One region of the Kocuria sp. KKT182 genome, then DNA from elsewhere that is predicted to be linked to it. Evidence: riboswitches for the same ligand, from Rfam matches in the RefSeq annotation. Region 1 holds a riboswitch; the other holds the start of a gene.
What was found. Region 1 has a riboswitch for cyclic di-AMP ahead of ACZ2G1_RS03740 (C40 family peptidase). Riboswitches for the same ligand answer to the same signal wherever they lie in the genome.
Positions count from the first base shown of each region.

Region 2: another riboswitch for cyclic di-AMP. It lies ahead of ACZ2G1_RS10610 (C40 family peptidase); the one in region 1 lies ahead of ACZ2G1_RS03740 (C40 family peptidase).

Region 1 covers NZ_CM145757.1:813,378-825,186, forward strand. Annotated here, with positions in the region: gene ACZ2G1_RS03690 (hypothetical protein) at 262-420, shown strand; gene ACZ2G1_RS03695 (bifunctional copper resistance protein CopD/cytochrome c oxidase assembly protein) at 563-2,722, shown strand; gene ACZ2G1_RS03700 (hypothetical protein) at 2,908-3,561, shown strand; gene ACZ2G1_RS03705 (copper resistance CopC family protein) at 3,704-4,303, shown strand; gene ACZ2G1_RS03710 (SURF1 family cytochrome oxidase biogenesis protein) at 4,549-5,535, shown strand; gene ACZ2G1_RS03715 (WecB/TagA/CpsF family glycosyltransferase) at 5,647-6,450, opposite strand; gene ACZ2G1_RS03720 (cation diffusion facilitator family transporter) at 6,994-7,359, opposite strand; gene ACZ2G1_RS03725 (hypothetical protein) at 8,033-8,242, shown strand; gene ACZ2G1_RS03730 (hypothetical protein) at 8,239-8,367, shown strand; gene ACZ2G1_RS03735 (hypothetical protein) at 8,482-8,652, shown strand; cyclic di-AMP (ydaO/yuaA leader) riboswitch at 9,225-9,380, shown strand; gene ACZ2G1_RS03740 (C40 family peptidase) at 9,386-10,045, shown strand; gene ACZ2G1_RS03745 (DUF3105 domain-containing protein) at 10,830-11,477, shown strand; gene ACZ2G1_RS03750 (DUF305 domain-containing protein) at 11,474-11,809, shown strand, end outside.
Region 2 covers NZ_CM145757.1:2,274,900-2,286,708, forward strand. Annotated here, with positions in the region: gene ACZ2G1_RS10600 (bifunctional copper resistance protein CopD/cytochrome c oxidase assembly protein) at 1-388, opposite strand, end outside; gene lgt (prolipoprotein diacylglyceryl transferase) at 722-1,576, opposite strand; gene ACZ2G1_RS10610 (C40 family peptidase) at 1,711-2,370, opposite strand; cyclic di-AMP (ydaO/yuaA leader) riboswitch at 2,376-2,568, opposite strand; one part of gene ACZ2G1_RS10615 (IS5 family transposase) at 3,615-3,954, shown strand; one part of gene ACZ2G1_RS10615 (IS5 family transposase) at 3,954-4,420, shown strand; gene ACZ2G1_RS10620 (DUF3105 domain-containing protein) at 4,433-4,930, shown strand; gene ACZ2G1_RS10625 (DUF305 domain-containing protein) at 5,131-5,577, shown strand; gene ACZ2G1_RS10630 (NAD(P)/FAD-dependent oxidoreductase) at 5,705-6,667, opposite strand; partial or broken gene ACZ2G1_RS10635 (four-helix bundle copper-binding protein) at 6,835-7,245, opposite strand; gene ACZ2G1_RS10640 (heparan-alpha-glucosaminide N-acetyltransferase domain-containing protein) at 7,622-8,854, opposite strand; gene ACZ2G1_RS10645 (F510_1955 family glycosylhydrolase) at 8,949-9,812, opposite strand; gene ACZ2G1_RS10650 (multicopper oxidase family protein) at 9,809-11,314, opposite strand; gene ACZ2G1_RS10655 (response regulator transcription factor) at 11,475-11,809, shown strand, end outside.

The sequences.
Region 1 (11,809 bases):
CAACAACAGGCCAGGCAGATGCACGGGTGGCTTTCGGTGCAGGGACTAGCGCCTCAGTCTCGATCCAGCCGCCCATGGCATGGATGGATGAGGACGGCGGCCACGGTGGGCCTCACGGGTTCGCCCCGGCCGCCTCACGAAAAGTTGCGGCGACGCTGGGCATTCCCCAAGCAGCTCGCCAAACTCGAGGAAACTGAGGGGCCAGAGACCGGGAGATGTGACCTGTAGCTGATGATCCCCCACCACCAGGCCGGCCCCAGCATGGCTGCCGCCATCCTGGGGTGCACGGAGGATCCGACCGTGACCTCCTTGGCGCACTCGATCCTCACCAGCCAGCAGCCCGAGATCCAGTACAGGGAAAAGCTGCTGGCCACCCCCACTGACCCCCGAGCCACCCAGACGCCACGGATGGGACGATGAGAGCCCCGACGCAGCCCAGGAGGCCGTCCCGGAGACCTGCTGAAGGGCGCGGCCGATCATGTGGGGCTGGGGTGGGGTGCCAGGCAGGGACAATGGAGGCAACCCGCCGCCTTCTTCAGCGGCGGGTGAAGGAGAGCAGCTCATGAGCACGAAAACGCCCGAGCACACCGGGCAGGCGCACCCCGGGCTGGGCCGGCTGGGCGGTCACGGGGTGAGGCGGTGGCAGCTCGCTGCTGCCGTGGTGGTGGCCTTGGTGGTGTTGATCCTGGCGATGCTCTACAGCGGCTCGGGGGCCGCTCGTCTGGCGGCGGATCCGGGGGCGCTGGTGCGCTGGGGTCTGCCCGTGGTCGAGGTGGTGCACAACAGCGCCCTGGTCGTGGTGCTGGGTTCTCTGCTCTTCGCTTTGGGCGTCGTGCCGAAAAAACGTGGTGGGTTCCGCCGCCGCACAGACGGGCGGAACGGAGGCCAGGAAGCGGAGCACCCCTTGTTCACGGCCACCATGGGTCTGGCCGAGGTGGCGTCGGTGGTGTGGACGGTGGCTGCCGTGGTGGTGCTGGTGCTGTCCTATTCCGATGTGGCGGGGGTGCCGGTCGGCGGGGACGAGGCCTACGCGCAGCAGCTGCTGTACTACGCCACGGATCTTTCCCTGGGGCAGTCTCAGGCGGCGACCGTGGTGGCCGCTGCCGTGGTCACCACCCTGGTCTTCGGCGTCCGGGCCCTGATGGGACTGTTGCTCACCTTCGTCCTGGCGTGCACGGCCCTGGTGGCGATGGCCCTCACCGGTCACGCTGCCGGGGGCGCGGACCACATGGGTGCGGTGAACTCCTTGGGCCTGCACCTGCTGGGCGTGTGCCTGTGGACCGGTGGGCTGGCGGTGCTCGCCTGGCTCTCGCCGCAGCTGAGCGGATCTGACGCGGGCACCGGCACGCTGCCCGCGGGGGCCGGCCGCGGCGCCGGCGTCCGGGGCCAGGTGCCGATGGCCGCCGTGGTGCTGCGCCGCTTCTCGGCGGTCGCCTTCGGGGCCTTCTTCTTGGTGTTCCTCTCCGGGACCATCAATGCGGCGGTGCGCATCGGCTCCTGGGAGCAACTGTTCAGCCCTTACGGGCAGTTGGTGCTCCTCAAGGCCGCCCTGACCCTGGGGCTGGGCCTGGCGGGGCTGGCCCACCGCCGCTGGTTGATCCCCGGTGTGGAGGCCGGCCGTCTCACCGCCCGGCGCGCGGTGTGGCAGCTGGTGGCCGGGGAGCTGCTGGTGATGGGTGCGGTCATGGGCGTGGGCGTGGCCCTGTCCCGCACCGCCCCACCGGTGCCCGAGGAGATCGCCCCGGATGCCACCCCGGCCGAGATCCTCACCTGGTACCCACTGCCAACCGAGCCCACTGCCGCCTCCTGGTTCACCACCTGGCGGGTGGATCCACTGTGGCTGGCGGTGGTGGTCTTCCTCGCCGCCGTCTACCTGTGGGCGTTCGTGCAGGTCCTCCGCCGCGGGGACTCCTGGTCGGTGCTGCGCATCCTCTCCTGGCTGACCGGGCTGGCGGTGCTGTTCTACGTCACCTCCGGTGGGGTGGCCGTCTACGGCCTGGTGCTGTTCTCCGCACACATGGTGGAGCACATGATGTTGACCATGGTGGTGCCGATCTTCCTGGTCCTGGGTGCGCCGGTGACGCTGGTGCTCAAGGCGCTGGAGCCCCGGCAGGACGGGTCCCGCGGGCCGCGCGAGTGGATCCTGGCCCTGGTGCACTCCCCGTTCTCCAAGATCGTGACGCACCCGATCTTCGCCGCGGTGAACTTCGCGGCCTCGATCGTGATCTTCTACTTCACCCCACTGTTCGGGTTCACCCTGCAGTACCACGTAGGGCACGTGTTCATGATCACCCACTTCTTGATCACCGGGTACCTGTTCATGCTCGTGCTGATCGGCATCGACCCGATCCCGTACCGTCCCGGCCACATGATGCGCCTGATTCTGCTGCTGGCCACGATGGTCTACCACGCCTTCGTCGGGGTGGCCCTGATGGGCTCGGACACCCTGCTGCAAGCATGGTGGTTCGCGAACATGGGCCGGGATTGGGGCCGTAGTCCGATCGAGGACCAGCAGTTCGGCGGGGCCCTGATGTGGGGAATCGGAGAGTTCCCCACCGTCGTCGTCGCCGTGGTCGTGGCGATCATGTGGGCGATCGAAGGCAAAAAGGAGAACCGTCGCGTGGACCGGGCCGCCGACCGCACCGACGATGCCGAGCTCAAGGCCTACAACGCGATGATGGCCGGGCTCGCCGAGCGGGACGAACCCACGAGGCGTCCCTGAGCCAGGTCCACGGAGGGAAGCCGTGACCTTCACGGCGGCCTGACAACAGAGGCGACACGACGCACCGCGGTGTAGGCCCGACCGGCACCTGCCGCCAGGGCCTGTCGATTTGGTGGGGCACTCGAGGGCCACCACATAATGGGATCGCCGCCTCGAGCGGCTGATGAACTGAGGGGGGTGGAGGCGTGAGCGCACGTGCACGCCGACTTGCCCGCGGGTGGGCCGGAGCCGGGATGGCCACGGCCTTCGCCGCCGCCTCCCACCTGGCCGCCGGCGGTCACGTTCCTCCGGTGCTGTTGGTGTTGCTGTCCCTGGCCCTGTCCGGGCCGGTGTGCATGGCCCTGGCCGGCCGGGTGCTCTCCCGCTCCTCGTTGCTCACCGGCGTGCTCGTCAGCCAGGGTGTCTTCCATCTGCTCTTCAGCATCGCCGGATCCGTGACGACCGTGGCCGATGCCACCCACCACGCGGCGCTGAGCTCACCGTCCATCGGACCGGCCCTGGTGCTGCAGGCTCAGGCTCAGGCTCACGCGGTGAATGGTGGCACCGGCATGCTGGTCTTCCATGTGGTGGCCGCCGCGGCCACGTACGGGTTCCTGCGCCACGGCGAGGTGGCCGTCGTGGACCTGCTCGACGCCCTGCGACTGCGCGTGCGCCGGCTGTGGCGGGTCCTGTCCGCCCCGGTCGTGGTGCACCGGCCCCGACCTGTCCCACAGGGGCGTCCGCATACGCTGACGGATCAGTCGCTGCTGCGCCCGGTGCGCTCCTACCGCGGACCACCGGCAGGTTGTCGTCGGAGTCTTCTGCTCCCGACCGGGCTCGCCCGGTTGCCCGCCGGCTGAACACCACCACCTCTGTCGGGGCCGGTAGTGGTCGTGGGCGGAGAAGACAGACTCGGCGACTCACGCGCCGCCGGATCGACCACCGGCTCGGCGGCTCTGTCTGACCCACTCATTCATTGCCCCTCGAAGGGACCCCTTTGCCATGCTGACCACCACTTCTGTTCTGCGCCGTACCGCCGCCACCCTGAGCGCGGTCGGCGCCCTGACCGCCCTGGGACTGGTCCCCGCAGCCGCCCATGACGAGGTGCTGAGCACCTCCCCCGAGCAGGGCGCCGTGCTGGAGAGCGCCCCGGAACAGATCGAGCTCTCCTACAGCGGGGAGATCATGGACATCGGCCACCAGGTGCTGGTGACCGGCCCCGAGGGGCAGTCCGTGACCGAGGGCCCGCTCGAGCGCGACGGTTCCCAGGTGGTCCAGCCCCTGGCCGAGACCGGGTCCGAGGAGGGGACCTACCAGGTGGTCTGGCGGGTGGTCTCCAGCGACGGTCACCCCATCGAAGGCACCTACACCTACCAAGTGGGTGACGGCGCGGACACCACCACCGCGGCCCCCAGCCTCAGCAGCACCCCGACCGACGCCCCGACTGACGGCTCGGACAGCTCCGCCCAAGCCCAGGACGCGGCCGCACAGGAGGACTCCGGGGGTCTCTCCGGATGGGCCGTCGGCGCCACCGTGGTAGTGCTGGCCCTGGCCGTGATCGGGCTTCTGGGCTTGATGTCCCGTCGCCGCCGCAAGAGCTGAGCCCCTCGCAGCCCGGCCGGCGCAGATGCTCTACAGCACAGGCCCCAGGGGCGCGGCGACAGCCGTGCTCCTGGGGCCACCCCCGACCGCCCCGAATGCCCAACCGCCCACTCTGAGGACCACGACCGCTGTGAAGTTCGACCTGCCCGGACCGCTGCCACCGCGAGGCCCCGCAGCTCCCCCGGCGGGGCCGGATTCCCCGCAACTCTCCCACCAGGGCTGCCGCGGGGAAGGTGGAGTCTGACATGGGCACCTACCGTTTCCTGCTCAGCGGCCAATGGCTGGGCTTCCTCCTGCTCGCCTGCGCCGCCGCCGTGGTCTCCGTGTACCTGGGCGGCTGGCAGATGGACCGCAACGACCACCTCGTCGGCGAGAACACCAAGATCACGCAGAACTACCGGGCCGAGCCCCTGACCGGCGCGGCCGCCGCCGAGCAGTTCGCCGCCCACGACCCCTCCCTCACCTGGCGCCCCGTCAAGCTCACGGGCGAGTACCTGCCCCAGGACCAGGTCTTGGTCCGCAACCGGCCGCAGAACGGACGCGTGGGCTACGAGGTCCTGGTGCCCTTCCGCACCGGCACCGGGCAGGTGGTGGTCCTGAACCGCGGCTGGATCCCCACGGGCGCATCGGCCAACGGCATGCCCGACGAGGTCCCGACCCCGCCCGCAGGCACCGTGACGGTCTCCGCCCGGCTCCAGCCCGGGGAGCCGGCCGTCAGCCGTGGGGCCCCCGAGGGGCAGATCGCCACCATCGAGCTCGAGCAGTTGCAGGAGCGGTGGGACCGCCCGATCGGCACGGAGGCCTACGGCCAGGTCTTCACCGAGGCCCCGGCGCCCGCGGTGGCCCCCGCCCCGGCCCCCGAGCCGGAAATCGACTCCGGACCGCACCTGTCCTACTCGCTGCAGTGGTACGCCTTCGCGGCTCTCTTCTTCGTGGCCTACGGCTACGCCGCCCGCCAGCAGGCCCGCAACGACGCGTGGGACCGCCAGTTCACCCAGGAGATGGAGCGCCGGCTCGCACGGTTCTACGATGAGGACGGCAACTACATCGGCCAGGGCGACGAGGAGCTCGTCATCCGCCAGCTGGAGATGGCCGACGACATGCCGGCCCACCTGAAGTCGCTCATGCGGCCCCGGCCGCAGCGGCGGCGCTCCCGCCCCACCTGGGAGGACGAGGAGGACGCGATGCTGGACGCCCTGGAGACGCCAGCCGCGGTCCGGAGCGGAACCTAGGCCCCGCTGCGGTCCACGGACGAGTTGCACTGACCCGCAGCGTTAGTGATGCGCTCCGACACGAGGCGGTGGGCCAGGACGGAAAGTCTCGGCCCCCCGCTCACGGCCGGCTCAGGAACTGGCATCCGCCCCCTCAGCGCTCTGCCGGACGGCCTTGGCCGCCAGGAGGTAGGCGAGGATCCACGGCTCGACGAGATACCGGTGGCCCAGCCGCCGCGGCTGGGTGGCCAGTCGGTAGGCCCATTCCAGGCCCATGGGCCCGAGCCAGCGCGGGGCCGATTTCTGGATACCAGAGTACTGGTCGATCACCCCGCCGACGGCGGCGTAGATCGCCGTGGGCAACTCCTCCCAGTGCCGACTCAGGAACTCCTCCTGCAGCGGCATGCCCAGGCCCACGATGACGAAGTCCGGCTGGAACTCCTGGAGCGTTCCGACGATGCGGTCCTCGAGGGCCGAGTTCCACCCTTCGCCGGGCCAGCCCTCGACCGTGCGCTCAGGGTCCTCCGCACGGAGCATGGCGACCGTGGCGGCGTTGCTTTCGGGGCTCGCGCCGATGACGGCCACGCGCCGCACGGGGGTGTTCCGGATCAGGCCGGGCAGCCAGTCCATGGTGCCGATACGGTGCCGCCTGGCGCTGAGCGGCCGCCCGGACTGCCACTTGGCCATTTTGAGGATGGGAAAGCCGTCCGTCAGCACCACGTCGGCCTTGTCGTAAAAGGCGCGGAACGTCGGGTTGACCTCCCACGTGTAGAGACTGTGCAGATTGTGGCCGAGGATCACGGTCTTGCGCCGCTCCTCCCACGTGGCCGCAATCCACTGGTGCAGCTCATTGGTGTCCATCGGTGTCACCCGGATGCCGCTGACCGGGATCTCGATCTTGCCCAGCTTGTCCGTCTGAGTCTGGTACTTAAGCATGTGTTCCCCCACTGGTTCGGCAGTTACTGCCTCATCGGTTGTCGGTCGGCACGTTTGCCCCCGCCGTGGGATCCCCCAGATCCTGACTGGCGCATGGGACACGCTCCCGTGGGCGCAGCATTCGGGGACACCAGCCCGTGTTCCCCCGAATACCCGCCAACATTCACGTTAGCAACGACGGGCCCCCCGGCGTGCCCCCACTTCCGGGTTGCGCCGTCCCCCAATATGTACCTATTTGCATTGATGTGCCTCCGTGCATCCAGCGAGGTTGCGTCCTGCAGAGTGGATGCTCTATTGGCGTCAAGGCGCTGTGATGTCGCGTTGGGCGGTCTCGTCGAGCCAGTGCTGACAGCGCTGGAGGAGCATGACGGTGAAAACCATCGAACCCATCGTGGTAGACGTATCCACGTCTCTCCCACCCAGGTGCAGTACCCCTTGCCCTGCTCGCCTGCTCCACAGGGCCTCGGCGAAGGCCAACCGCTAATCCGCCATATGTAAGGCGGTGGGTGTTGTGTCCTGGATGCGCAAGCCCGCCGGGGACAGCTAAGGGCCCTGCCAGGCACAAGGCCCCTCAGCGTTGCGTGGTGATCGTGACCAGCGTGGTGGAACGGGATGTCGATCAGTCCTCGTCCTCGTCGTCGCTCTCGACAAGCTCGCCCCGGCCTCCTTGCCCTCGGGGAGGGCGAAGGCGAAGAGGATAAGCCCGGCCACCGGGTCTACCCACGCCGCGCCGGTCAGCGCGAAGAGGATCAGCCCGGTCAGAGTGGAGACGGACAGCAGCACGCAAATCCTGGTCTCGGCGGCGCCAGCCAGGATCAGGTCGTCACCCAGGGCCGTGCCGGCCTTCTTCTTGACCGCGGCCAGCACCGGCATGATGACCAGGGAGAGCACCGGGATGATGATGCTCACTGGAGAGGGGTCGGGGGTCTTGCCCTCGGATTGCCAATTGAGGGCCCGCGAGCCAGTCCCGGATCCGTCGGATTCTTCGGTCCGGGCTACGTCGCTCCTCCACATTATCGACGGGTGCCCCAGCCTAAGGGGAGCAAAGACTGGGGCACCCTAACGCCCGTGCACGGGGTGATGAGAACGGGGTGTTCTCACTTGCAAACTATGCCCTCACCGGTCCGGAAGAACAGCCCGTACAGCTACCAGAGGGCAAGTTATGGGGAATCTTCACGCCATCTTGAGGAAAGCTATACAAACGACTTCGAAGTCAAGACGGGAATCCTACGCTGAGCAGGGGCCACACTGCCGTGGGTGTCCTGATGACGGGGGTCACTTCACCCCGTGTTGGCGGGTGAGTCCATCACCGGTCACGGCGACGACGGAAAGACACCGCAACGAGAGCCCGCAGACCGCGACATCGGGCTCTGGGAGCAGGGTTGCTCCCAGCGGGAAACCGGCTTCCTCCGCTACTGTCGAGGACGACACCTCCCGACGCCGCGGCGCGGCCTGAGCCTGACGCGGGGCTGTCCGGGGAGCCTGCCCGAGCGCCCTGAGGAGCACGACCGCCGTGGAGTCCGACCGGCTCAGATCGCTGTCCCCGCACGGATCCGCGGCACCACCGGCCGGACCCGACAACTTGCAGTGCTCCCGCAAGGGCTGCGGCGCGGACGCCGCGTGGCGGATCCGCTGGAACAACCCGCGCATCCACACCCCACACCACCGCAAGAGCTGGCTGGCGTGCCCCGACCACTGCGAGAACCTCGAGAGGTTCCTCCGCGCCCAGGGCTTCTGGAAGGACACCGTCCCGCTCGGCCAAGACGGGCCCGCCGGGCAGGACCGACCGTGAGCGACGACCGGTTCCAGCTCAGCGGGAAATGGCTCGACTTCTCTCTGTGGGCCGGCGCCGCCGCGGCGGTCTCCGTGGACCTGGCCGACTGGCAGATGGACCGCAACGACCACCCCCTCGGGTAGAGGCGGTCATTTCGCAAGGGCTTGGCAGGCGTCGCCACGGCGAGGCGGATATCTTGTTGGCGTCTCGAGCGGCCGATGCCGTTGCCCGCTCGCCCCGCCGATTGGAGGCCCCCTGTGAAGCGCACCATCACCATCACCGCCCTCGTCCTGGGGTGCGCCCTGGTCCTGCCCGGATATACCGGCAGTATCGAGGAAGCAGCAGACGAAGCATCCTCCGGATTTCCCGTTGCCGCAAACGGAATCAACGTCTTGGAGGCGGCCGTGTCGATGCCGTCTGAACACTGACCCCCGGGCGTGCTCCTAGGGCCATGCAGTCGAATCACCTGCCGGAGAACACATCGATTCCTGTCCTGCCCTTGAGCGTGCCCGTTATTCCTCTACACGCTGAAGGCATGAAGATTCGATGAAGAAATGTGCTTCGTTCGGATGGCGGATTACGGCAGACATGAGCGCGCGCTGAATTTATCCTCCGATATCCTCCGAAGCCTCCGCCCGAGAGCCTCGATCGCTTTTCTTGCCCTACGCGCGGAAACCGCCCACCGCAGCCACCGGCGGTCTCCCAGTGCTGACAGGCCGCCGCAGGCGTGCCGAGGGTGTGCATCTTCGGGCCCATCAGGGACTCTCCCCGGCCATGCCCCCGCTAACGGTGAACACACTGATGTTCCCGCCCGAAACGAAGCTCCACTGGGCCGGGAACACGTTGCTGAGCACCCTCGGCAACCAAGACGACCACCCGATCGGCGGCCGTGACCAAAACGTGACATTAGGGGGTGGGCCCTGTATTGTCCTCCTCGTGCCGAGAGCTGATCTTCTTGGCGCCCCCGTGGCACATCGCCGAGTTCTGCCGGTGCTCGGGGTTCCTGAAGAGAAATCGGTTGGCAGAAGCGGGGGAACCATTACCGGTCCCGGTGATCCGGGGCCTTGGGGTTAAGCCGTTCAGAGCGCGTGCGTTCTGCGGCCGGGTGTCTCCCACCCGCATCCGACAGCTCACCTCGTAGGCAAAGGGAGGAACTCCACCATGTCGCTTTTCAAGCTGAACGCTGCCCGCCACCGCGCCGAGACCTCGTCCCGAGCTGTGCGCACCACCACCATCGCCGCCGCCGCCGGCGCAGCGCTGGTGGGCTCCATCGCTCCGGCCCAGGCCTACGCCGAAATCCCCGCCGCCTCCGGGTCCTCCTATGCGGCTCCGGCCTCGGCGATGGCCGATCTGGCCTCCTACACCTACCAGGCCCCGGTCGCCGCGCAGCCCGCCGCCCCCGCCGACCAAGCCCCGGCCCCGCAGCAGAGCGCCGCCACCTCGAGCGTGAGCCCGCAGTCCACCGCCATCACCGAGATCGCCCCGGCCGCCGGCGGCATCGTGGGCACGGCCATGCAGGGCGTGGGCACCGGCTACGTCTGGGGCGGGACCTCCTTCGGGGCCTGGGACTGCTCCGGATTCACCGGCTGGGTCTACGCCCAGAACGGCATCGACATCCCCCGCACCAGCTTCCAGCAGATCGCCGCCGCCACCCCGACGTCCAACCCGCAGCCTGGTGACCTGGTGTCCCAGAACGGCGGCAACCACATCGGCATCTACATCGGTGGCGGCAAGATGGTCTCGGCGCTGAACCCGACCCAGGGCACCTTCGTCCACTCCGTCAACGCCATGCCCGTCGACGGGTACTACACCTACCGCTGAGCCGGACTCGCTGCTGCGGTGCCCCACGGGGTCACCGCAGCAGATCCCCGGACCGCTCTCACCCGGGGCCGGGCCGCCTCTACCTCACGCGCACCTGCTGTGCCCTTCACCTGCTGCGCCCTTCACCTGCTGCGCCCTTCACCTGCTGCGCCCTTCACCTGCTGCGGGAGTGCTTCTTTCCGAAAGCACCCCCGTCGGACATCGGTCGTTTCGGTGACACCGTCCGGGATCAGGCCTGCACTGGGGCGGTGAGTGATGCGCTGGGCGCGGCCGGAACCAGTTTCCGCGGCTAACCGGCCGATCACTTGAGTCCGGCGCCCGCGTCTCCACCGTCCAGACCTAGACCGGTGTCCTCGTCGACTGCTCCCCGGGGGCGCCCACACCGGGGTCCATCCCGGCGGTGGCGAGGCCGTGCACGGCGGCTGGAACGGCCACCAGGCGGTCCTCGACAGCGTCAACGTCGGCTCCGGGCCGGTCCAGGTTTGCCTACGCTGAGCCGGTTCAGGCATCACATACTCCGGGTGCGTCCTCTTTGAACGACCAGCGAGGAGTGCGCACCCGGTCCTTACTTCCCGCCCCAGGCCGGGATCTCCTGCGTCGTCGTCGTTAGCCACCGAGGACGCGCCTCTCCTGCGCTCGAGGATGCACACTCGCCCACATGTCCAGGAGTGGGTGGTGGACGATCTTCCCAAGAAGGCCTTGCAGGAAAGGCTCAGCGCAGTGGGCTACTGTCCTGCCCGTTCATGAGGAGCAAGACCCTTTTTGGGCCTTTCAAGGAGGACGCATGGCTGGTGGTACGGACCCGGAGCGGGCGCGGCAGGAACGCGCTGCGCTGCTGGAGAAGCACTGGGCGGCCGATGCCCGGGCCACCCGCAGGCGGCGGGTCCTGGCGGGCGCGGGTGCGGTGACGGCTGTCGCGGCGGTGGCGGCCCTGGTGACGGTGGCGGTGATCAACGATCCCCCGCCCCAGGCGCGGGAGGACATCGAGATCGCCGGGCTGCAGACCTTCGAGGGCCTCGGCAACTCCCATGTGGAGACCGCGGTGGACTACGAGCAGTCCCCTCCGGTGGGCGGGGACCACGCCAGTGACTGGCTCAACTGCGGGGTCTACACCGAGCCGGTGCCCGAGGAGAACGCCGTGCACGCCTTGGAGCACGGGGCAGTGTGGGCCGCCTACGACCCCTCGGCCCTGTCCGAGGACCAGGCTGAGGCCCTGCGCCAGGCTGTCCCGGACACCTACGTGGTGCTCTCCCCCTACGAGGATCTGGGCGCCCCCATCATGGTCTCGGCGTGGGGGGCTCAGGTCGCCCTGGACTCCCCGGAGGATGAGCGCCTGGAGCAGTTCGTGACCAAGTACTGGCAGTCCCCCGACGCCCCGGAGCCCGGGGCATCCTGCACCGGCGGCATCGATGCCCCCAGCCGGGTCGCATGAGCACCAGCACCACCGGCGCCGCCTCCAGGAGCTTGGCAGGGCACCGGGGACGGTGGGTCCTGCTGGTGCTGGCGGCCGTGCTGTTGGTGGCGGCCGGCTGGGCGGTGGGGCAGCTGAGTGCTCCGAGGTCCTCCACCCCGGCGGAGGGCAGCCCGGAAGCCGGGTTCGCCCGCGACATGCAGACCCATCACCTGCAGGCGGTGGAAATGAGTTCCCTGGTCCGTGACCGCACGGAAGACCCGGAGATCCGCCGGTTGGCCTACGACATCTCCCGCACCCAGCAGCAACAGGTCGGGCAGATGTACGGGTGGCTCTCCGTGTGGGGGTTGCCC
Region 2 (11,809 bases), 1.5 Mb from region 1:
TTGCCAGCCACAACTGACCCAGGCCCACGTGGGTGAAGAAGTAGCCCAGCTGGCGGGCGAAGGACTCGGTGAACGCCACCGGTTCGCCCCAGTTGTCCAGATAATCCATGAAGCCCGCCACGACCGCGGCAAGCATCCACACCACCGCCGATACGCCCGCAAGATTCAGCGCCCGGGCGTGCTCACGGCTGCCCGGCGCCAGCGCCAGACAGGCCAGGAGCAGGGCGCCGGTGACGGCCGCGCCCGAGGCGTTGAACACGAACTTCGCCGCAGGCAGCGCCCAGAACACGAAGTCGTTCGTTCCCCCGGACATCGATGAGTCACCGTGCGCAGGGATCAGCGCAGTGACCGCAGAAGCGGCAAGCCCAGCCCAGAGCACCGGTTGCATGAAGTGTTCGACTCTCCCCACGGTCTATCTACTATAGAAAACAGTAGTTGGATGGGTTTCACCGCACCAACTCGGGCGAGGAAGGAGCAAAGGAAGACCGGTCCTGGTGGAGGCCACCCATGGCTTATCCACGATCGACGTCCTCTTCGCCCTCTATGGCCCCGGGCGGCTGACCGAGGAGGCCGCCTCACCAGGGGGCCGCGGGCGGCCACGGGTCAATCCCAGATTCTGGTGGAAGAATGGGGAGGGCAACCAGCTACATCATCCTCCCCATCCCAGTGCGGCGGGACCGCAGGGGTGTCGCCACCGTGGCAGTGGTCTGCTCCGGTGGCCTCAGGTCGAGGGCGGTGCCGTCGCCTCCAGGCCGGTCCGGCGACGACGCATGGCGACGGCAATGAAAATGACAATGCCCAGCAGCACGAGACCCAGGGCAGTCCACACGTGCACCCGCAGACCCAGGACCATCAGGGCCGGGTCGATGCGCAGGAACAGCTCGATGAGCATCCGCCCGACCCCGTAGTGGATGAGGTAGAGGGCGAAGAGCCTCCCGCCGTCCAGACGGAACTTCCGGTCCAGCACCAGCAGCAGCACCACCCCGGCCAGGTTCCAGAGGGACTCGTAGAGGAAGGTGGGGTGGAAGAGGGTGTCGGCGGGTAACCCGGCGGGGAAGTTGGCGTTGGCGGGGTTGATCTCCAGGCCCCACGGCAGGGTCGTGGGGCGGCCGAAGAGCTCCTGGTTGAACCAGTTGCCCCACCGCCCGATCGCTTGGGCCAGCAGTAGCCCTGGAGCGGCGGCGTCGGCGAAGACCCACAGGGGGATGCCGTTGCGGCGGCACACCCACCACGCGGCCAGTGCCCCGAAGGCCACCGCCCCCATGATGCCCAGCCCACCCTCCCAGATCTTCAGGGCGTCCACGGGATTGGCGCCGGGGCCGAAGTAGCCGGCCGGGTTCGTGATGAGCACGTGGTAGACCCGGGCCCCGATGATCCCGATCGGGACCGCCCACATGACCACGTCCCACACGATCTCCGGATCCAGCCCGCGCGCTTTCCAGCGGCGCAGCGTCAGCCACATCGCCGCGGCGATCCCGGTCAGGATGGCCAAAGCGTAGGCGTGGATCGTCAACGGCCCGACCGAGAACCCCTGCCAGTCCGGGGATGGGATGCCCTGTCGGACGGGGACGGACATCAGGGCATGGATCGGGGAAGTGGCGCTCAGCAGCATGCGGGTTTCGCCTCGGCTCGTCGTGGGGTGGCAGATGGTGGAGGTCGTATGCCTCCGGACCGCCCGCGGCCGGTGCCGGCCGCGGCTGTGGGGTCGGGTCAGCGGTAGGTGTAGTAGCCGTCCAGGGGCATGTCGTTGACGGAGTGGACGAAGGTGCCCTGGGTGGGGTTCAGGGCAGAGATCATCTTGCCGCCGCCGATGTAGATGCCGATGTGGTTGCCTCCGCGCATGGAGACCAGATCCCCCGGCTGAGGGGCCGTGGTGGGAGTGGCTGCGGCGATCTGCTGGAAGCTGGTGCGGGGGATCTCGATGCCGTTCTGGGCGTAGGCCCACTTGGTGAAGCCGGAGCAGTCCCAGGCGCCGAAAGCGGTCCCACCCCAGACGTAGCCGGTGCCGGCTCCCTGCATCGCGGTGGCCACGATCCCGGAGGCGCCGGTGATCTCGGTGATGTCCGCCGACTGGGTGGACACCGTCGCGGTCGAAGCAGCCTGCTCGGGTGCCGCCGTGGCCTGGGAGGCGGTGGTGACGGTCTGCGGGGCGGCCACGGCCGGGGAGGCCGCCGAGGAATAGGTCGCCAGTGCGGAGGCGGGGGCCGCGTAGGCGGTGGCCGTGGCCGCGGGGACCTCGGCGTAGGCCTGGGCCGGAGCAATGGAGCCGATGAGTGCGGCACCGGCGGCGGCGGCGATCGTGGTGGTGCGCACCGCGTGCGAGGTGGTCTCGGCGCGGTGGCGGGCAGCGTTGTGCTTGAAAAGCGACATGGGTGAGTTCCTCCCTTTGCCTACGAGGTGAGCTGTCGGATGCGGGTGGGAGACACCCGGTCACTCCGGACGCATACGTCCTGGGCGACTTAACCCCAAGGCCCCGGATCACCGGGACCGAAAATGGTTCCCCCGCTTCTGCCAAGCGATTTCTCTTCAGGAACCTCGGGCACCGGCAGAATTCGGCGATGTGCACGAGGGCGCCGACCGGATCGATCATCGGCACAGACCGGATACTATCGGAGATAGTAGACAAGTGTTACACCCCGATAAAGACCGACATGGCGACCGTGCCGCAGGGCCGGCCACCCATTGGCGCAGGCCGCCGTAGCGCCACAACGATTGTGAGGCCAGGCGGAGGGGCAAGATCAATTTGGTCGCATGCATCGTCACTTACTTCGCGCATCCCCAGAGAGCTGCACCGACCGCACCGACGCACGCCTGTCCGCACACACCGTGCCGCATTGGCACCAGGACCGCCGCCGGCAACATATTTGCCCGGCACACCGATTCCGACGCCAGTCTTACTCGGCCGGCGCTCAAGACCTGCCAGAACGCATTCAACCCCCGCAACGAGGGGAGCGACAACCGCACGGAGAAGCATGCGCGCTGCCGGCCCCGGGCAGACCAACGAGGGATATGCGAACCCAGACGACCGTATACTATCTTCCGTAGTAAAAGCGGTCATCTGTTGAACCTCAGATCCTCGGAGAAGAAGGGTGGTGCCGGCATGGGCGGGACAGGCCTCGGGTCCTCCCCCGCCGATCCGGCTGGGACCTCTGCGTGGTTGGTCGCGGACAGGGATCTCAGCGAGGTCGATCCGCGGGGGTTACCCTCACAGATTCGTCGGATTAGGATCCTGGCCCCGGAGGCAGCGATCAGCTTTGCTTCGAGCTGCGCTATCGAGCTCGAGGCCGTCTGCGTGGGCCGGTTGAGCTGGGCCATCGACTACAACGGCAGCACCGGGTCCGGTGCGTCTTCTCGTCATAGACGAGGACTGACTGAATCCTTGAGGAGATCACACCATGGGTAGTGCCAAGAATTCCGGGCCGGCGAGGCAGGACCGTGCTGCCCTGCTCGAGGCGCACAGGGCCGCCGAAAACAAAGCGGCTCGCAAGCGGAAAATTCTTACGGGAACAGGTGCGGTTGCCGCCGTCGCCCTGGTCGGTTCCTTAGAGGTCATTTCATAATGAGTTCGACGTAGCCCTTGAGTGCTGACGGGGTCCTCGGTGACCCTGGTGGGCATGATGGGGGATCTCGTACCGGACTCGCTGTGGGAGCGAGTCGAGCCGTTGCTGCCACCACGCCCACCCCGGCGCCACCAGCACCCAGGGCGCAAGCCCGCCGATGACCGGACAGCTCTGGCCGGGATCGTGTTCGTGCTCAAGACCGGGCTCGGCTGGAACCAGCTGCCCCGGGACCTGCTCGGCGTCTCCGGAGTGACCTGCTGGCGGCGCATGAGGGACTGGACCGAGGCCGGAGTGTGGCCGGCGGTACACGAAGTGCTGTTGGCTGAGCTGCGCGCGGCCGGGGCACTGGACCTAGACCGGTGCGCTGTGGACGGCTCGCACGTGCGGGCCCTCAAAGGGGGGACCACATCGGGCCCAGCCCCGTCGATCGCGGCCGGCCCGGTTCCAAGCACCACCTGATCGTTGAGGCGAACGGCATCCCGCTACAGGTCACCCTCACCGGCGGCAACCGCAACGACGTCACCCAGCTGTTGCCCCTGGTCGACTCGATTCCGCCGATCCGCGGGTTGCGTGGTCGGCCCCGCCGCAAGCCCCGGGAACTGTTCGCGGACCGTGGCTATGACCACGACAAGTACCGGCGGCTGCTGCGCGCCCGCGGGATCACTCCGCGCATCGCCCGTCGAGGCGTCGCCCATGGTTCCGGGCTGGGCCGGCATCGCTGGGTGGTGGAGCGCGGCTTCGCCTGGCTGCACTCCTACAAGCGACTCCGGACTCGGTGGGAACGCCGGGCCGACCTCCATCTCGGACTGCTGCAACTGGCCTGCGCGCTGATCTGCCACAGACGCCTCACCGCATTATGAAACAAGTTCTTAGTGACCGTCGCGGTGATCAACGACCCGCCTCCGCCGGCGCGCCAGGACATTGAGATCGCGGGGCTGGAGACCTTCGAAAACCTCAATGCCGAGCATGTGAGCACCCCCGTTGACTATGAGCAAGAGCCTCCGGTGGGCGGTGATCACGCCAGCACCTGGCTCAACTGCGGGGTCTACACCCAAGAAGTGCCCCAGGAGAACGCTGTGCATGCCCTGGAACACGGCGCTGTCTGGGCCGCCTACGATCCCTCGGCCTTGACTGAGGACGAAGTCACCACCCTGCAAGAAATCTTGCCGGACACCCACGCTGTGGTCTCCCCCTCCGAGGGTCTGGACTCGCCTATTGCCCTCTCCGCCTGGGGCGCCCAGGTAACCGTGGAGACGCCCGATGACGAACGCATCGCAGATTTCGTCGCCAAGTACTGGCAGTCTCCCCAGGCGCCCGAACCCGGAGCAGCCTGCACCGGTGGACTCGACGGTCCCGGCCGCGTCGCATGAGTACGCAGGACGTGGCCAGCCGGCCAGCAGGACGCGGATCCCAACAGGCCCTGCTGGCTATCACCGCCGCCATACTCTTGGTGGCCGGCGGCTGGGCCGTAGGGCGACTGAGCGCCCCGATGCCTTCTGGCCTATCTGGAGGAAGCTCGGAGGCTGATTTTGCCCGGGACATACAGGCCCACCATCTGCAAGCCGTTGAGATGAGCATGATGATCCGGGACCGCACACAGGACCCGGAAATCCGTCAGCTGGCCTATGACGTCGCCCGCACCCAGCAACACCAAGCCGGGCAAATGTACGGATGGCTATCGGTATGGGACCTGCCCCAGGCCTCTCCCCAACCGGCCATGGCGCGGATGGAGGGAAGCGCCGGCCACAGCACCTCTCACGCAACCACGCAGGACGCACCCGCGATGTCGGGCATGGCCACGTCTGCCGAACTCGAAGCCCTCGAGGAGGCTGAGGGCCTTGAGGCCGAACGGCTCTACCTTGAACTGATGATCCCCCATCACAAGGCTGGCGTCACCATGGCCGAGGCCGCCTTGGCGGAGACGGATTTTCCAGCCGTCCGGTCGCTGGCACAGTCCATCGTCGCCAGCCAGCAGTCAGAAATCCGTTACCTGGAACAGTTGCTGTCGACCCGCTGAAGCCCGGCCCCACAACGCAGCGCCTGACTCCTCGGCCCATGTGGCTGCTCAACCGACATCGTTGACACGGACACTCCCGGCGTTGGATCCGCCGCCAGAGCTCTTCCTCGAACCCGTCTGGTCATGATCATCTGGTGGTGAACCGGCGTGTCGGCGGGGCCGGTGTCGCGCCGTTGGTGGGATGCCCGCGCAGCGAGGTGGCGCAGGCGACGCCCGCGGCGGCACCCTTGCCGATGGCGATCGGCACCAGCTGCAGTCCCGCGGTGATGTCCCCCGCGGCGTAAACTCCGTCCACGCTGGTGAGCTGGAACCCGTCGACGAGGATCCCTCCCTCGTGGTCGAGCTCGCACCCCAGGTCCCGGGCCAGGTGGTTGACAGGGTGGTGGGCGTAGGAGAAGAACACCTTGTCGCCCTCCACCAGCTCCCCGTTCGTCAGTTGCACCCCCACCAGGGCGCCAGGTGCCCCGACCAGCGCCTCGGCCACCCCGTCCACGACCTCGGCCCCGTGGTCGGCCAGCACCGCCCGCTGGTCCTCGTCGAAGGCCTGGCCGGTGCTGTCGGTGACGATCCGCACGGTGTCGGCCCAGTCGAGCAGTTCCGCGGCGTAGGCCGGCACCTGCTCGCCCGAGCCCAGCACGATCACCACCTGATCCCGGGCGGTGTACCCGTCGCAGGCCGGGCAGTGGTGCACGTCGGTGCCGTAGTGGTCGTGGAGTCCGGCGAGCTCCGGGAGCCGGTCCCGGACTCCGGTGGCCAGCACGACCCGTTCCGCGGACACCTCCGTGTCGTCGACGGTAGCCCGAAACGTCCCAGCCTCGTCCCGGCGCAGGGCCGTGACCGCCCCGTGATGGAGGGCCACCTCGGGGTACTGCTCCACTCCGGCGCGGGCCTCGGCCAGGAACTCCTGCGGGGTGGTCGGGTCCCGGCCCAGCAGGCCGTGGGCGCGGTCGGCGGGCAGGTTTCGCTGCTGCCCGGCGTCGACGACCAGTGTGGATCGCTGGTACCGGCCCAGCCAGGTCGCCGCCGACAGGCCGGCCGGGCCACCACCGACCACGAGGACGTCGACAGCGGTGGGAAGGTCGGTGCTCATTGGTACTCCTCGAGCTGTGGTGGGCCATTCGTCGTTTCCGGAGACCTGAGGTGAGACGCGCCGACACCCGGCGGCCCGCCCTACCCCAGGGCGCAACCCACGGGGGCGGTCCTCAGTGCGAGTGCCGGTGCGGCAGGTGCCGCACCGGTTGCTCCGGAGATCTCTGCTCAGCCGAGGGCGTCGACGAGCTCGGCGCAAGCCTGCGCGCAACGCCGGCACGCCTCGGCACAGATCCGGCAGTGCTCGTGCATGTCCGCGTGCTTCTCGCACTCGTCGGCACAGGCCTTGCAGGCGATCCAGCAGGCCTTGATCGTGTCGAGCGTGATGTTGGCGTCGTAGCCGGTGTGCCGCGACAGGGCCCGGCCGGTGGACTCGCAGATGTCCGCGCAGTCCAAGTTGGTGCGGATGCACTTGGCCAGCTACGCGACCATGTCCTCGGACAGGCACGCGTCCGCACACGCCGTACAGGTCTGGGCGCACTCGAAACAGGCGGCGATGCACGCGGCCAGCTTCTGCCGGTCCACCCCGCCCAGGTCCTTCGGGTAGGTCGCGAGCATCGAAGTCACGTTGTCGATCATGGCTTGCTCCTTCGTCGGTTAGATCCGGGAGACGAACCCGCTGGAGCCAGTCCGCCATGTGATCGACCGTAGACTGCCGATCTGGCGATTTGAAACGCTCGTCTTTGAAGATTTGGTGAAGATGCACCCCGGCCGTTCCCTCGGTGCATGCAGGGAGCACCTACCGCAACAGTTAAGGCTTGAAACGTGTGACAGACGGTATGGGTTAAGTAACGTCAATCGCGACGGTGCAGGCCCCGAAGGCGGCCGGCCGTCGCAAAGTCGTCCCGGGCGAACTTAGGAGTATCTCCTGCCGTCGGCGATCGATCCTGGTGAATGAACCAGGTGAAGGCTTCGGGCGGGGCCTGCTGCTCCGGGGAAGCTGTCTCGTGACTGTTCAGTGGGGATCGGGGCGAGTCCGGTTCCCTACCACGGTGCGGCCGGCTCCCTTGGCGGCCATACTGACGAGGCGTTCCAAGGGCCCTTGCCCGAAGGCACGCTGCCAACCCACCGCGAACAGGGCAGCCAGGAGGAGATAGGCCAGGAACCAGATCTCGGGCTGGTCGTAGTGCAGCTCGAAGGACAGCAGCACCAGCTGGGCCGAGTAGAGAGTCAGGGTCATCGCCCCCATCGCCGACAAGGGCAGCAGCCACGGCCCAATCGTGCGGGCCAGGAGAAGGAAGATCCCCAGCACGACCAGCCCGATCCCCAGGCTCCAAGCAATGGCCAGCGGCATGTTCGCGTGCGGGGTGGTGACAGCCAGCCACCAACCAGTGCTGGTCGGCAACCCCTCGTCGGTTCCCCACACGAGGATCTCGTCCACCACTTCCTCACTCTGTTCCGGGACGCTGGGCAACAACTGGTGGTAGCCCTCGGCAACGTAGAGCAGAACGTAGGAGCTCAGGTAGGCGAATGCGGCGAGCCCGGCCCCCACCAGCACGAGCAAGGTTTGGACCTGCGCATTGCGCAGGTTCAGACGCCCCAGGGCCAGGCCGGTCAGCAGATACGTCATGTACGGCAGGGCCGGGTACGTGCCGGTCAGCAACAACTGGGCCGCCGTCGCCCCAGGATCGGTGACCACGTCGTTGAAAGTGGGGTTGTAGGCGGTGAACTCCGGCAACCGACCCCGCAGGGTCTGCATCAGCACTGGTGCGATGACCCCGAACAGCACCGCGCACATGAACAGGGTCACGGGACGCAAGTGGAGGAAGGGAATGGTCAGCAGGAAGAACACCCCGTAGTAGACCAAGATATTGACGGCCGGGGGGTCTTCAGGCATCAGGTACCCGATGGACAGGCCCACTGCGGCGATCAGCAGGGCCCGGACCGCCACCCCGACCCGGGCGGCCGTCATCAAAGGCCCCTGCCGACGGGTGCGCCCACCCGAGCCGAAAGCCAGCCCCACCCCGGCCAGCAAGGCGAACAACGCCGCCGAGTCCCCGGCGAAGAGGATCCAGGACCAGGTCGGCTCGTGTGTCTCCTCATTGGAGGCGGGCAGGAAATGGATGGCAGTCAACCCGATCAGCGCCAGCCCCCGGGCAGCGTCGATCGCGACCAGCCGACCCCGCGTGGGGGGATCCTCTGGTGGAGTGGCCCGGTCGGGGGTTTCAGTTCCATGGCGGTCGCTCATCGTTTTCCTCGTCACTGTCCTCGTCGTCTCCCGAACCGCCACGTCCGTGGCGGAATCCGCTGTTGTTCCGCGGCAAGAGCGTGGGTGTTGCCCGTTACAGCAGTTGCTCGACGGTGTTTCCTCCGTCGGTGATGCGCAGGACGGTGGAGCCAGTCACTAGAAGGGTCTCCGCCGCCCCGTCGCCGGTCATGCTCGCCCCCAGGGCGGTGACCTCCCCGAAGGTTTTCCTGGTGGCTGTCCAGGTCTGCCCGGAGTCGTCGCTGATCAGCAAGCGACCGCCGGGCCCAGCACCCACCACCGTGTGGTCATCGGCCCAGGCCACCAGGGACATCAACTGCGGGGTGTTCACGCTCGTCCAGGTGGCCCCGTCGTCGGTGGACCGCAACAGGCCGTCCTCGGTGGTGGCCAGCGTCGCCCCGCCGCGCGGGGCGATGGCCAGGGCCGACGGGTCCGAGGGGATCGCGACGGTTCCCCAGGTGCGCCCGTCGGTGCTGGTGCGCAGTTGCCCGTCGAAGGCGAGAATCCGATCCGGGCCTGCGGTCAGGGCGTGGAAGTCCGACTCCCCGGCCCGCGACAGCACACTCCAGGTCTGGCCGCCGTCGGTGGACTCGACCAGTCCCAGCGGCTCGGGCAACTCCACCCCGGGTCCGGGGTGGCCCGAGGCCAGGTAGCGTCCGTCGCCGGTGGAGGTGAAGCCCATCAGGTCCACGGTCGGGCCGATCTGGGTGAGTTCCTTGTTCTCCAGCAGGAACAGGCCTTGGTGGGTGGCCAGCAGGATCACCCCGGTTGCCGTGTCCCGGGTGATGGTGTGCACGTGGGTGATGGCGGTGCCACCGTCGCTGCTGGAAGAGGACGAGGACTCTGACTGTGGTGACTGTGGTGAGCAGGCGGTGACAGCCCACCCCGTCCCGGCGACCAGGCCGACGGAGAACAGGGTGCGTCGGGTGACAACGGTCATGGGCGGTATTTCAGCTCGGTCGTCATGCCGGCCTCGGCGTGGTAGATGTTGTGGCAGTGGATCAGCCAGTTCCCGGGATTGTCCGCCTGCAGATCGATGGCCATCGACTGCATCGGGGCGATCAGGACGGTGTCCTTGCGCAGGCCGTTGGGCAACGCGAAGGTGTGCCCGTGCAGGTGCAGGGGATGGGCCATCATCGTGTGGTTGGCCACGTTGAGCCGCACCCGCTGTCCCTCTTGGATCTCCAGGGGGTCGTGCTGCCCGTAGGGGTCCCCGTTGAATCCCCACTCGTAAGGATTCATCTGTCCGGTCATGGCCAGCTCCAGGCGCACGTCGGGTTCCCGGGCCTCGAGCCGGGCGCTGTCCGCCGGTTTCAGGTCGGCGCCGATGAGCACGGATTTGTCCAGTTCCACCGGTCGCACTGACGACGGCGGTGGGCTGCCAGCCCCGGTGCGCACCAGGGCTATGGCCTGCCCAACCTTGCCCAGCGGAACGGCCACGAACGGGAAGACACCCTCGGCCAGGGTGACGGTCGCGTCGTAGCGCTCCCCCATGCCCAGATAGAGGGCATCGTTGTCCTGCGGCTGCACGGGGAACCCGTCGGTGTGAGTGACCGTCATCCGGTGCCCGCCCAGGGCGACCGTGAAGATGGTGTCCGCAGCAGCGTTGATGATCCGCAACCGCACCCGTTGGCCCGGCTTCGCAGTGAGCACCTCCGGGGCAGCCGGCACCCGCCCGTTGACTAGGTAGTGCGGGTAGGCCACGTCCCCGGCGTCATCGCCGTATGGGGAGTCACCGGAGCTCATGCTGCCGTGATCCATTCCAGCCATACCCTCCGAGGAGCCAGAAGACATGTCCATGCCGGCCATGTTCCCGTGGTCCATGCCACCTTCCCCTGAGGAGGTCAGGGTGGTCAGGATGTCGTCGGGGGTCCGGCCCGTGCCGTCGACCCAGTCGTCGAGGACCAGGATCCACTCGTGGTCGTAGTCCCCGGGTTCCTGGGGGTCATCAATGATCAGTGGGGCATAAAGGCCGCGGTCCAGCTGGACCCCGACGTGCGGGTGGTAAAAATAGGTGCCCGGATCCGGGACGGTGTAGTCGTAGGTGTAGGTGGCACCGGCTGCGATCGGGTCCTGGGTCACCCCGGGCACCCCATCCGCCGCCTGGTCCAGGGCGATCCCGTGCCAGTGCACGGTGGTCTGCGCCGGCAACTGGTTGTCGACGGTGATCCGCAGACGGTCCCCGGCGGTTGCGCGGATGAGCGGACCGGGGGCGCTGTCGCCGTAGGCCCATGTCGACACGCTCGGCCCGCCCAGGTCCAGGCGCACCGGCCGGGCGGTGAGCGTCTTGGCGACAACGCGCTGACCGGCGCCCGCAGAGGCAACCCTGGACCCCGTGCCGGCCGCGGAGGAGGTGGAAGGAGCGGAGCAGGCCGCTAGGGCACTGGAGCCGAACAGGCCCAGCCCACCGACCACCAGGCTTCTGCGGGAGAGGGTGTTCATGAATTCCTTTCCGGGTCATCAGGCAAGATGGGGATCCAGAACCATCTTCGGCGGGTCAGAAGCAGGAAAGAGTCCGATTCCCTTGAAGGTTTGACGAAGATTGTGGAGAATCCGGTCCCCGGCGGCGATCTGCCCGAGGCGACGGGGGACACTAGGGGGCATGACTTCCGGCACCGACTCCGCGGCCCCGGCCGGGCGCGTGCTCGTGGTGGACGACGAGAAGCCCCTGGCCCAGATGGTCGCCACCTACCTGACTCGGGCCGGCTTCGACGTCGCCGCCGCCCATACCGGCCCCGATGCCCTTCAAGCCGCCCGCACCCGGGAGCCCGACGTCGTCGTCCTGGACCTGGGGCTTCCCGGGCTGGACGGGATCGAGGTGTGCCGCCGACTGCGGGCCTTCTCGGAGTGCTACGTGCTGATGCTCACCGCCCGCGGGGACGAAGAGGACAAGCTGGCCGGGCTGGAGGTCGGGGCCGATGACTACATCACCAAGCC